DNA from 3 places in the Paenibacillus sp. Y301 genome. Region 2 is predicted to be linked to each of the others. Evidence: riboswitches for the same ligand, from Rfam matches in the RefSeq annotation. Region 2 holds a riboswitch; each other region holds the start of a gene.
The links. Region 2 has a riboswitch for thiamine pyrophosphate ahead of AC1D69_RS06385 (ABC transporter ATP-binding protein). Riboswitches for the same ligand answer to the same signal wherever they lie in the genome.
Positions count from the first base shown of each region.

Region 1: another riboswitch for thiamine pyrophosphate. It lies ahead of AC1D69_RS09135 (ABC transporter substrate-binding protein); the one in region 2 lies ahead of AC1D69_RS06385 (ABC transporter ATP-binding protein).
Region 3: another riboswitch for thiamine pyrophosphate. It lies ahead of AC1D69_RS08285 (thiamine phosphate synthase); the one in region 2 lies ahead of AC1D69_RS06385 (ABC transporter ATP-binding protein).

Region 1 is NZ_JCAIUL010000004.1:138,107-142,378, reverse strand. It holds gene AC1D69_RS09145 (EAL domain-containing protein) at 1-980, opposite strand, end outside; gene AC1D69_RS09140 (pyridoxamine 5'-phosphate oxidase family protein) at 1,129-1,545, opposite strand; TPP riboswitch at 1,722-1,833, shown strand; gene AC1D69_RS09135 (ABC transporter substrate-binding protein) at 1,941-2,990, shown strand; gene AC1D69_RS09130 (thiamine-binding protein) at 3,044-3,337, shown strand; gene AC1D69_RS09125 (ABC transporter permease) at 3,334-4,095, shown strand; gene AC1D69_RS09120 (ABC transporter ATP-binding protein) at 4,129-4,272, shown strand, end outside.
Region 2 is NZ_JCAIUL010000003.1:5,628-9,899, reverse strand. It holds gene AC1D69_RS06390 (helix-turn-helix domain-containing protein) at 77-619, shown strand; TPP riboswitch at 1,883-1,987, shown strand; gene AC1D69_RS06385 (ABC transporter ATP-binding protein) at 2,045-2,857, shown strand; gene AC1D69_RS06380 (ABC transporter permease) at 2,847-3,614, shown strand; gene AC1D69_RS06375 (ABC transporter substrate-binding protein) at 3,611-4,054, shown strand; gene AC1D69_RS06370 (ABC transporter substrate-binding protein) at 4,099-4,272, shown strand, end outside.
Region 3 is NZ_JCAIUL010000003.1:406,695-410,966, forward strand. It holds gene AC1D69_RS08270 (DUF2264 domain-containing protein) at 1-473, shown strand, start outside; gene AC1D69_RS08275 (immunity 53 family protein) at 644-931, shown strand; gene murI (glutamate racemase) at 1,025-1,804, shown strand; TPP riboswitch at 1,890-1,993, shown strand; gene AC1D69_RS08285 (thiamine phosphate synthase) at 2,149-2,772, shown strand; partial or broken gene AC1D69_RS08290 (FAD-dependent oxidoreductase) at 2,861-3,566, shown strand; gene thiS (sulfur carrier protein ThiS) at 3,563-3,766, shown strand; partial or broken gene AC1D69_RS08300 (thiazole synthase) at 3,780-4,272, shown strand, end outside.

The DNA.
Region 1 (4,272 bases), on a different contig from region 2:
TGGGCCAGATTAATACCTACGTCCTTACAGAATTGGAAGTCTTCATATCGTTCTATTCCCTCTGCTAATACTTGACCTTTGAACTGTAATGCAGCTTCGGTTATTCTATTGATTTCCCGCTGTTTTACTGGATCTTGATCACAGTGATCAACTAAACTACGGTCGATCTTCACATAATCAGGCTTTAATTCCGACATGAGTTCAATTGTAGAATACCCTGATCCTACATCATCTAATGCAACGGACATGCCCTTTTCTCGATACAGATCAAATATATGTAATAACTGTGGTAAATGTTCTATATTCTCCGTCTCTACAACTTCAAAAACAAAGTCCCCAGGAATTAAATTCAAACGATCAATCGCCTGAAATGTATGACTAAGACAATGTTTAGGGTTGTATATAGATGACGGCAGAAAGTTAATAAATCTCTTAAGTCCATTAGGGACCCACTGTGCACTCGTCTCAATAGCGGTAATTCGTGCTACGCGATCAAGAAAGGAATGTAACCCCGTTTGTCTTGCTACCTCAAATAACTGATAAGGCTGGAATGATTGATACCCTGGTGCCGATCGTAACAAGAACTCAAAACCTATAATCTGTTCATTTGTATCTACAATAGGTTGCATATGGCTTGCAAATTTATCATGACTAATCATATCTACAACGCTTTGATTCTCTAATCTTGCTTCCAACTGAACTAATGGAATCCAGCTATGCTTGTCTTCCGTATGTATTCCCAGTCCTGTGATGAAGATTTTTATATGCGTACGCTCTTCTTGAGGAAGCGTCTTCAAGACATGCAACAGGTCGAATATCTCTTCTTTCTGGTTGTAAGGAACAACTGTACAATCAGCGATCACTTCGGCACCTATTCCTTGTTGTAGTAGCATATGTGTCAGTGAGTTATTAAGGGGCTTGATACGTACAATTCCTTGGTCTTCTATTGGTCGTATGACAGAACATCCGCTGCAACTCATGAATTTCCTCCTTACATATATTGGCGAAAAATGTTGAGTTAATTATACCACGCTAATCTGTTATTAGATGATACATTTGTTATCACGAACTCTTGCTATCGACAAAAAATGGCCTGAGACCTTGTCTCAGACCACACGACTCTCCCCTCTATGCAAACCATTGTCTTTGTTTGTCATCCTTATCCGTGTAATAAATATGTTTAGGGAAGATATCAAGAATGACATAATTAGGATCTTCAGGACCATCAAACCACTTTTTCAAATCATCATTCCATACTTTCTCTTTTAGACTTTCGTCCGTGCAGATGGTACAAGTTCCCTCTATTTCAATAACCTCTTTACTTCCACCTATCTCATATCCAATAAGCAATGAAACGTAAGGGTTTTCCTTCAACTCTTCAACTTTATGTGTTTTTTTGTTGGTAGCTAAATGAATACTCAATCCTTCATTATATAACACCATATATCTCTGCTTTGGCTTATTGCCTTCTATTGTTGCGAGAGAACAAATCTTATTATGGTCTAGTGCTTTCGATATTTCCTGCTCAGTTAAGGTTCTTTCCATAGAAAATCATTCCCTTTCCTCATGTTGTATGAAAAAGACTCACATATGCTTATTGTACCCACCTTTTAAACATAAGAACCGCAACCATGTACACAATTCACAATATCCATTTATTCTCTAGGTTACTGGACACTTATACCGTATTGGATTATAATTCTTGTAGAAATACCCTAACTTCATATGTACAGGGGTGCTGGAATTGGCCGGCTGAGAGTGTGTCCCACAAGACACTGACCCTTATACCTGATCTGGGTAATGCCAGCGTAGGAACGTAACCCGATATGTGATCTATCATATCTATCTTGCGCCCACATGCGTCCCGATTACGGGGCGCTTTTTTGTTGAATACTAACGGGACTTGGAACATACCAAGCTCAACAGAGGAGAGAAATCAGATGAGAAAGAAACACCCCCTGACACTACTTCTAATGTGCCTACTATTGATCGTAATAGCTGGCTGCGGAGGTAACAAGAATGATCCAACAACACAAGCAAGTAATCAGTCTACAGAATCACCTAATGACGGATCATCAACAGAACCTAAGAAATTAAGAGATGTAAAGATTGTGCTGGACTGGACTCCTAACACCAATCATACCGGGCTCTACGTTGCGAAGGATCAAGGCTACTATGAAGAAGAGGGTCTGAACGTAGATATTGTCCAACCAGGATCGGGTGGTGCCGATACGATGGTTGCATCAGGCGCAGTTCCTTTTGGAATTAGCTACCAAGAGAGCGTAACGCAAGCAAGAACGCAGGATGTACCTCTCGTGTCTATTGCGGCAGTGATCCAACACAATACCTCAGGCTTCGCTGCACCTGTAGATCGGAACATTACATCACCGAAGGATTTCGAAGGTAAATCATACGGCGGATGGGGTTCTCCTGTAGAAGAAGCCATCATGAGTTCAATCATGGAGAAAGAAAATTCGGATGTTAAGAAAGTGAAGAGTATCAATATGGGTGATGCTGATTACTTTACGGCAGTTAAGCGTGACATCGATTTCGCATGGATATTCTATGCATGGACCGGTATAGAAGCTGAACTACGTAAAGAGCCGCTCGATATGTTATATGTGAAGGATTATGCTCCAGAGTTAGACTATTACACACCTGTTATTGTGACCAATGAGCAGCAGATCAAAGACGACCCTGAGCTAGTAAAAGCTTTCCTTAAAGCTACAGCCAAAGGATACCAACTTGCCATTGATAACCCTGAAGAAGCTGCTGGGATCCTTAGTAAATCAGTTCCTGAGCTGGATAAAGGTTTAGTTCTAGCAAGCCAAAAGTGGCTTAGTCCCCGCTATACCGACGACGCACCTCGTTGGGGTGAACAAAAGGAAGAAGTATGGCAAGGTTATGCCGATTGGATGTTCAGCCATAAGCTTCTTGATAAACAAATGGATATGAAGCAAGCATATACTAATGATTTTTTAGCTGAGTGATATATATCAACCGTTAATCCCATATTAAATATTGAAAGGGTGAATTATGAATTATGGCAAACACACTATTAAGTATTCAAGTTATTCCGAAGACCCCTGGAAATGAGGATTCTATTCCTTATGTAGATCGTGCTATTGAGGTTATCCAACAATCCGGTGTGAAACACGAGGTTCATTCCCTTGAGACCACCATGGAAGGTGAGCTTAGTCAGTTACTAGACATCGTAAAGAACATGCATAAGGCTCTTGTTGAAGCAGGGAGTCCAAGTGTTATTTCTCAGATCAAAATCGCCCACAATCCAAACGGGATCAGCATGGATAAGTTAACGGAGAAATATCGTCCATGAGATTGGGGTGGAACAAAATCTGGCCGCCCCTTGTGGCGGTCATCTGTTTGTTAGGGTTATGGCAACTATGTACTTCACTTTTTGAGATTGAGAAGTGGATTCTACCCTCTCCGATAGATATTACTCGTGAAGCTTCAGCTCAATCATCTGGATTATGGGAACATACTTTGGCTACAGTAGAATTAACAGGTGTCGGATTCATCATTGGAACCTCCGTAGGCCTTATGATCGCCGTTGTGTTACACCTTATTCCTTTTCTTAAATCGGCCTTGTACCCCCTACTGATTCTCAGTCAAAATATACCTACCATAGCTCTTGCACCACTCCTTATGATCTGGTTCGGTTTCGGTCTTTTGCCTAAAATCATCGTCATTACCCTTGTTTGTTTCTTTCCGGTAGCTGTTGCTATGATGGGAGGACTCAGACAGACGGACCGTATGATGCTTAACTATATGCACATGATTGGAGCAAGTAAGAGACAAATTTTTATTAAATTAGAGCTTCCTCATGCCCTACCCTCACTCTTCTCAGGAATTAAGATTGCAGCTACCTATAGCGTGATGGGTGCCGTCATTGCTGAATGGATCGGTTCGGATAAAGGTATTGGTTATTATATGATGCTTCAAAAAGCTAGTTATCGTACGGACCGTATGTTTATTGCGATTTCCATCATTGTTATTCTTAGTCTTATCATGTTTGCCATCATTGCTCTGATTGAGAAATGGCTTGTTCGGTGGAATCGACAGCAACAAAGATAATCCTATGACATCATAAAGGGCGTGTTACTATTGTTGAAATCCCTTATACAGCAAGAAGAACGTAACTCTCAACATGAAGTTACCTCGACATATCCTGTATTAAAGGTTACCGATATTCATAAGAGTTTTAAAAGGGGACGCCAAAGTCTACCTGTACTGGATGGGGTCTCACTCACG
Region 2 (4,272 bases):
ATTTATCATGATTGTTTTGCTTAGTCAATATTTATTTGGTATTATAAATAAAAAGATTCAATTAGGAGAGATTATTATGGATATTGGTTCAAATATCCGGTCCATTCGCAAAAGGAAAAACTGGTCTATTCAGCAAATATGTGAACGTACTGGATTATCACAAGGATTTATGAGTCAAGTAGAGAACAATAAGACATCCCCATCCATAGCTACTTTAGATAGCATTGCCCAAGCATTACACGTACCACTCGCATTTCTTCTATTAAAGAACGAAGAACGAATGCAAATCATACGCAAAGACGAACGACGAAAGACTATTCACGGTAAGAAGAACTTTGAAGTTGAACATCTAACGAATCGTGGTAATGTACGAATGATGCTAGTTGAGATGCCCCCAGGCGCCTCAACAGAGGATACTCATGCGCATGCAGGTGAAGAGATGCATTTCATCATACAAGGCACCTTATACGTCGAACAAGGGGAAGATTCTGCTACTCTAAGTGCGGGCGACTCTTTTAGTTGGAAAGCCTGCATACCTCATTACGTTAAGAATGTAGGGAATGAAGTAGCCATCGTATTAATCTCCATTAATAACGATTCAGACGGTGAAGTGTATTAGAATTATTATGATCTCTTCATGTATACATTCCATAAGCTGTAGAAGCTTAAGTGGCGGTAATTTTGGGCCGTGGAATAGGGACGTATTCTGTAATACATCGATTGAAGTAATGCGTTCGTTGTTGCGTGGATCGAAGTATTACAATCTTTGTTACGTCAATTGACGTAATGCGTTCCCCGATACGTGGATCGAAGTAATACGTTCCTTGTTCGTCAATCGAGGTAATGCAATCCTTGTTACATGGATCGGTGGTATCTCAATCTAGGTAATGCAGTCGTGTTACGCTAACCAAGGTAATGCAGTCCGCGTTATGTTAACCGAGGTAATGCAGTCCGCGTTACGCCAATCGGTGGGTCTCAATCGATATAATACAGTCCTTCTAACCCCACATGGTGGCTGATCATTTCATTTAACAGGAAATTTGTAGCTAAGTGTTCTGCTAAGAGTGTACAAGTCATAAATAACAGGAGAATTCCTGTTATTTCATGTTCCTTTTAACAAATATCGCCTACTTGATGAATTGCAAATTCAAGTTACACTCATATTCGTATTGAATATTCAATATTGTTATTGTTATTTGGCATTTCTTTTCCAAGTATTTAGAGACTGAACAAAATCAGAAGTTGTAAGTCTCCTAACCACAAATATTACTTTTCGCTCGCATAACACCTATAGTCTTCGTTATTAGTTAGTATTAGCTATTAGCCTTGATACTTGCGTCGCCATAGGCCTTGAACGTTACATCAATATTGTTAAGTTCCTCAATGTGTAGCGAGTATCCACTAACTGTTTTCTATTTAAATTACCTCCACTACTTTCTATTTACCTTATATCAACTATTTCACTTTCCCCTACTCAATTCTATTTACTTTATACCCACTCCTTTTCATTACTTTCACCGACTCTTTTCCACTTTCCTTATATCTACTCTTCTATTACCTTATCAACTATTTCCCATTTACCTTATCCAATATACTAAACAAAATACCAGAGCTACGCGACACATCTCGTTCGATGTTAACCAGATGCATGTGTAGCTATATATATATATTTATCTATATATCCGATCGTTTCCTTTCTTCAATCCTTCACTCATCAAATTTGCATGACAAAAAAACAGCCCTACCCCACTTTCACCCTTCAAAGTTGAGGACGCGCTGTCCGTGATCACGATACGTAATCAAGAGACCAACATTGATTCCTCTATTTACTTATATCCAAAGTATGTTATATTGGATGGGTTATTAATTGAATAAGACCTTTGTATTTCACTAGGGGAGTCTAACGACTGAGATGGAGCTAAGAATTTCCGGACCCTTGGAACCTGATCTGGATTATACCAGCGGAGGGAAGTGGAACGAAATCTTCAACTCATGCGATGATTAGCTTGATTGGACTTTTTGACCCACTCATTTCCCTCCGGAAATGGTTGGGTCTTTATTTGTTTATTTTACAGAAAGCGAGGGGATCCCACCAATTTTATCACTACATGATTTATCCTACTCTTTTGCACACCGACCTAATGAATCTCCGCTGTTTCAACAGTTGTCCCTCCAAGTTCATGCAGGTGAATTCATTTCCATTATTGGAGCAAGTGGTTGTGGCAAGAGTACCCTATTCAAGTTAATCGCTGGACTTTTAGAGCCCCTAAGTGGGGAAATTCGGATACATGGAGAACAAGTCACACATCGATTAGGAACAGTCGCATATATGCCTCAAAAGGATCTCCTTCTACCCTGGCGAACCGTTCTAGACAATTGTCTACTCCCTTGGGAGCTTAATCGAGAACAATCCCGTAGAAACAAAGAGGATACTATCACAGAGATTAAGGAAATCTTACACCGCCTCGGCTTAGGAAAATATGAACTTGCCTTTCCAGATGAATTATCCGGTGGTATGCGACAACGTGTCGCTTTTCTCAGAACACTAATTACGGGCCAAGATTTAATGCTACTAGATGAACCCTTTGGTGCACTTGACGCCATGACAAAAAGAGACATGCATCGTTGGTTACTTGAACTTTGGGATGAGCTACATAAGACGGTTCTCTTCATTACACATGATTTAGAAGAAGCTATTCTATTAAGTGACCGAATCTTCCTTATGTCCCATGACAGTGATCAAGGAATACAAGAAATCGTCGTAAATCTCCCTAGACCGAGACATTACGAAATGAACTACGACCCTCAGTTTATAGAATTGAGACAGAATTTGGAGAGACGACTACATGTTACTTAAACGCTGGGCACTTGATTATGGATGGTTTGTACTTGTCTTACTTGTACTCTTACTATCTTGGGAGTCCGTTGTCACATTAGGCTGGGTCCCTTCTTTTATTATTCCCGCGCCAAGCTCAATTGTCCGTGCATTATTCAACAATCGGCAGCTATTGCTTGGTCAACATTTGATCGCTACTTTAGAAGAGGTTTCTTTAGGTTTTATATTCTCTGTCATCGTTGGCACTATTTTGGCTACGGCTATGCATATCTTTCGTTCAATTGAGAAAGCTTTCTATCCTTTCTTGATTATTAGCCAGACTATACCTTTAATCGCACTTTCTCCTATCTTCATCATGTGGTTTGGTTACACCCTTTGGAGCAAAGTTGCCGTGATCTTCCTGACGGCCTTCTTTCCGATCGTTGTGAGTACTTATGATGGCCTTAAGAAGGGTGATCGCGATTATATAGAGCTACTGATGACGATGGGAGCTAACCGTTGGGATATTCTTCGGAAGATTGAAGTTCCGCTGGCCTTGCCTTCCTTTTTCTCAGGACTGAAGCTCTCCATCGTATATTGTGTCGTGGGAGCTACCATTGGCGAATGGTTAGGAGGTACGAAGGGGTTAGGTTACTTTAGTCGTCGAATGTCGAGCAATATGCATACAGATGCCATGTTCGCATTCATACTTATCCTCTCTTTACTTGGCATTTCCCTTTTTATGTTGATTGTAATCTTAGAGAAACAATTTCTTAAGAGGAGAGGAACTACGAAATGACATCAACTAGGAAAGCAACGATAACCATACTACTAATATGCACTCTTTTATCAATCACAGGTTGTCGTTATGGAACGAGTTCACAGCAGCAAGTCACTTCGCAACTCTCTTCATCTGCGGAAAAAGAACAACTTCAAGACCTATCGATCATGCTCGATTGGTATCCAAATGCTGTTCATTCCTTCTTGTACGCAGCACAAAAGAATGGATATTTCGCGGAACAAGGATTAAACGTTACGATTCAAATGCCAGCAGATACCAACGACTCTTTAAAATTAGTTGCCGCTGGACAAATTGATCTGTCCCTTAGCTATCAACCACAGGTACTTATGGCACGCGGTGAACATATTCCAGTGAAATCGATCTCCGCAATCGTGAGACATCCGCTCAATCATCTCATGGTGCCTGCTGATGGAACAATTATTCCCCTAAAGACCTAGTAGGTACAACCGTTGGATACTCGTCCATTCCTCTATATGAAGCGATGATTAGGAACGATGGAGGAGATCCTGAGAAGGTCAACATGGTCAATCTAGGTTATGATCTGATTCCATCAATCGCTACTTCAAAAGTTGATGCCATAATGGGTGGTTTCATCAATCACGAACAACTGATCCTAGCTAAGCAAGGGCACCCCATGCTCGCTATGAATCCTACA
Region 3 (4,272 bases), 400 kb from region 2:
GGAAGCCTTGGTCCAATGTAGAGGTGAAGTCATGGATCATAGCAGGCCTTCCATGGCATATACGCATCCATAGGGTAGGGACACAGAGGCAGTTAGATGTGGCTGAGGGTGGATTCGCACTGGGGTTAGAGTTCGATCAAGTGGCATCCTTAAGCGAGATCGGAGTGATAGCATCCAATTCTCATGGGAAAAGCGGCATTCGTAATGTAAAGGGGTATACGCAAGCTGATATTATTTATGCAAATGCGAATACGAACATTATGCAGACCCGAACAGGGATTCCAACGCTACAAGCAAGGTTGGAGTCAGGTGTCCATTGGTTGATATCCGCTGTACTCGGTGAGTCAGGAACATCAGGCAAGGAACGATGCACACAAATTGATCCCATGGATTCATTGAATGTGCGTATCGAAACCAAAGAGATCATGATTACGACGCAGCGTGGAATGTTAATTACAATCAAGATGGACTGAATGATTTGAATGTAGTGTACAGAAGTGGCGTAAGTGGCGGAATTGTAAATGTAAATATTTTCATTACATTAGAATTAAACAAATAGGAGGTTTTGATATATCATAAAGAATAGAAATGATTTGGATGGGCATGACGTAACATATAAAGAAGTAGAAAGAGGCTGAGACAGATGAGTTATCTGAAATGGTTAGAAAGCTGGTATGCAAGTTATTGTGATGATGAATGGGAGCAAACCCATGTATTGAAGATTGAATCCATAGATACGCCAGGATGGAGAGTGACCATTCCATTACTTGAAACGGAATTGGAAGGTAAACCTTTAAATGAAATTATCCTCGATCGAGATGACAATGACTGGGTAAGATGTTGGATTAAAGAGGGTTATTTTGAAGGTGCGGGTGGATTACGTAATCTAGAAGAGATGATACAGCTCTTTAAGGAATGGGCAGAAGGATAGGTTAGAGATTAGAGATACCTATTTTCTCAATGATTATGATGGAATAGAAGAATAGTGTTTATTTTGAAAAGCAGATGTTGAAAGGTGAAACCAATGAAAATAGCTTTTTTTGATTCAGGATTAGGCGGATTAACGGTACTAGCTGAGGCCATCAAGCAACTCCCACAGGAGGAGTATATTTATTATGCGGATACACTTCATGTTCCTTATGGAACCAAATCAACGGAAGAAGTAAAACGGTATGTAAAAACTGCAATTGAAACGCTGATGAAAGAACAACAAGTGAAGGCGATCGTCATAGCTTGTAACACGGCAACCAGTATAGCGGTTGCAGAATTAAGAAGTACTTATCGTATACCCATTGTGGGTATGGAACCTGCTGTTAAACCGGCTATAGAGATAACTAGATCAACGGGAAAAAGAGTGCTTGTCTTTGCTACTCCGTTGACTTTGAGATTATCTAAGTACACAGATTTAGTATCTAGAATAGATGATCAATGCATCGTAGATTCGTTACCATTACCCGAGTTAGTTGAATTCTGTGAGGATTTAAATTTCGATACGGATACGATAGTAGAGTACTTCAAGTGTAAACTATCAGAATTCGATCTCAGTACATATGGAACGATTGTTCTAGGGTGTACGCATTATCCCTTTTATAAAGACATATTAACACAAATGTTACCCGATCATATTCATATCGTTGATGGAAGTAAGGGTACTGTGAATCGATTAAGAAAAGTGTTAAAAGGTAATCTTCAACGGAATGCTCAAGGAGAAACGAAGACCACCTTTTTATGCTCGAGTCGTGATTCAGGATACGTGCTAAAGATGGAGAGAGCACTGGGAATCGTCTTAAATAAAGTAACGTAATAGGGTGATAACGAAATGTTATCTTTAGAAAAAAAGGTTTCTATTTTTCCAATATTTATGTTACTATGAATTTTAATTAAATACGTTAGATCACTAGGGGTGCTATTTGGCTGAGACGGAATGGAGAATTCCAAACCCTTTGAACCTGATCTGGATTATACCAGCGTAGGGAAGTGAGCTCAAAGACATGGTTATCATAAGTTTTGTATGCGTATATACGTTTACATTATTTTTACTATAGTTATAGGGCCACCTTCTATGTAGAAGGTGGCCCTTTTTGTTGATTTCTATGTTTACATGTTGTTAACGAGAAGAGTAGTCAGGGGGAAGGGAGGTTGATTGCAGTGACGGCGAGAGAGTTACATGTGATCTCTAATGGTCAATCCAATTTGGAGCACTTTGCGAAGATAGCAGCGCTTATACATCCTTATGTGACTGCCTTTCATTTGCGGGAGAAATTATGCAGTACGTCTGAAATCTGGGAAGGAGCACTAGCTATGAATGCAGGTGGAGTTCCTCTCAGTAAAGTAATAATTAACGATCGAGTGGACATTGCTTGGGCGACGGGTGCGCTGGGCGTCCAATTAGGTAGCCATAGCTTACAAGTACAGGTAGTAAGGCGAGACTTTCCGAGAATGTTAATAGGACGTTCTGTTCATGATGTCGATGAAGCAGTAGCGATGTGCAATGAAGGTGCTGATTATTTGATGTATGGGCATATTTTTCCGACAGATTCTAAGCCTAACCAGGCAGCCAGAGGAATACGAGCATTAGAGGAAGTGGTGCAAAAAGTTTCTATTCCAGTTATTGCGATTGGAGGGATTAAGCCGGATCATGTGCATCAGATCATGACATCTGGAGCTTCTGGTATTGCAGTATTATCGGGTATTACAGAAAGCCACAATCCCTTAAAGTCCGTAAAGGACTATCGTGAGGCATTAGACAGTTCAAGTATATGGTCTCTATAGGAGTGATCTCGAAGCGAAAGATGAAGTAAGTACTTACAAATGAAGGAGGACAATGATCAGATGAAGCAAATAGAACATACGAGGGGCGATGCGAATAGAAGAGGACAGTCAAGTCGATGCTCCTGAATTGTGCGCAGCATTTGCACAAGCTGCAGTAGCCCTTGGAGCACAAATAAAAGAGTTTACTGAGGTGAAATCATTCCTTCAGAATAACTGGGGTGATAACTAGTGACGGGGACCTCCACTCTGAACATATCATCATTGCTTCAGGAGTGTGGAGCGGATCTCTTCTTGCACAGGTTGGAGTAACATGTCCAATTTATCCGGTTAAGGGAGAGTGTTTCTCTGTTTTGAGTCATATCCCACTACTTCAATCCACAATAGTTAGTCACGGATGCTATTTAGTTCCGAAGAAGGGAGGACGTATCGTGGTTGGAGCAACGGCGAACGCACATAGCTATGATCGAAGGGTATCTCTAGGTGGCATCTCCAAACTGTTAGATGCAGCGAAGCGACTCTTACCAGATATTGTTGACGCAGAGTGGGAGCGTGTTTGGAGCGGTTTACGTCCACAGACACTGGATGGGTTACCTTATTTGGGTGAACATCCTCAGTGGAAAGGATTATATGTTGCAACAGGTCACTATCGTAATGGTATTCTACTTAGTCCAATGACTGGGAAGCTTGTAGCAGATTGGGTCGAAGGAAAGAAGGAAGAGGAGCTTTCTCTAGAGGCTTATCGAGTAGATCGGCATGAGAAAAGTGTGCTAGACAAGGAAGGGGCTCCAGTATGATGATCGAAGTTAATGGAGAACGAATTGATATTCCTAGTGATTGTAGGAAAATGGCAGACGTATTAGTACATTTTGGCTTGGAGAACAAGATGCTTATTATCGAGTTGAATAAGCAAATTTTAGAAAAATCAGATCATGACAAGACGTATTTATCGGATGGAGACCGAGTTGAGATCGTTCATTTTGTAGGGGGTGGCTAACATCTGGAAGATAGCTACAACAGCAGAAGAGGCGGTTCGGATTGCTAAATTAGCGAAGGCATCTGGATTATGCGATATGATTAAGGTTGAAGTGATTGGGGATTGGAAGACGCTGTTAACCGATCCAGTGGAGACGTTAAAAGCCTCAGAGATGTTATTACATGAAGGATTTATCGTTCTGCCCTACACATCAGATGATGTGTTGTTAGCCAAAAGGCTACAAGATTTAGGTGTTCATGCCATCATGCCGGGTGCGTCACCCATTGGAACAGGTCAAGGTATCATTAATCCGTTGAACCTATCTTTTATTATTGAGCAAGCAACAGTTCCTGTCATTGTGGATGCAGGGATAGGAAGTCCTGCGGATGCAGCATTTGCTATGGAGCTTGGGGCAGATGCCGTATTACTTAATACTGCTGTTTCAGGGGCACAAGATCCGGTGAAGATGGCCTTAGCCATGAAACTTGCTATTACAGCAGGTAGATTAGGATTCGAGGCAGGCAGAA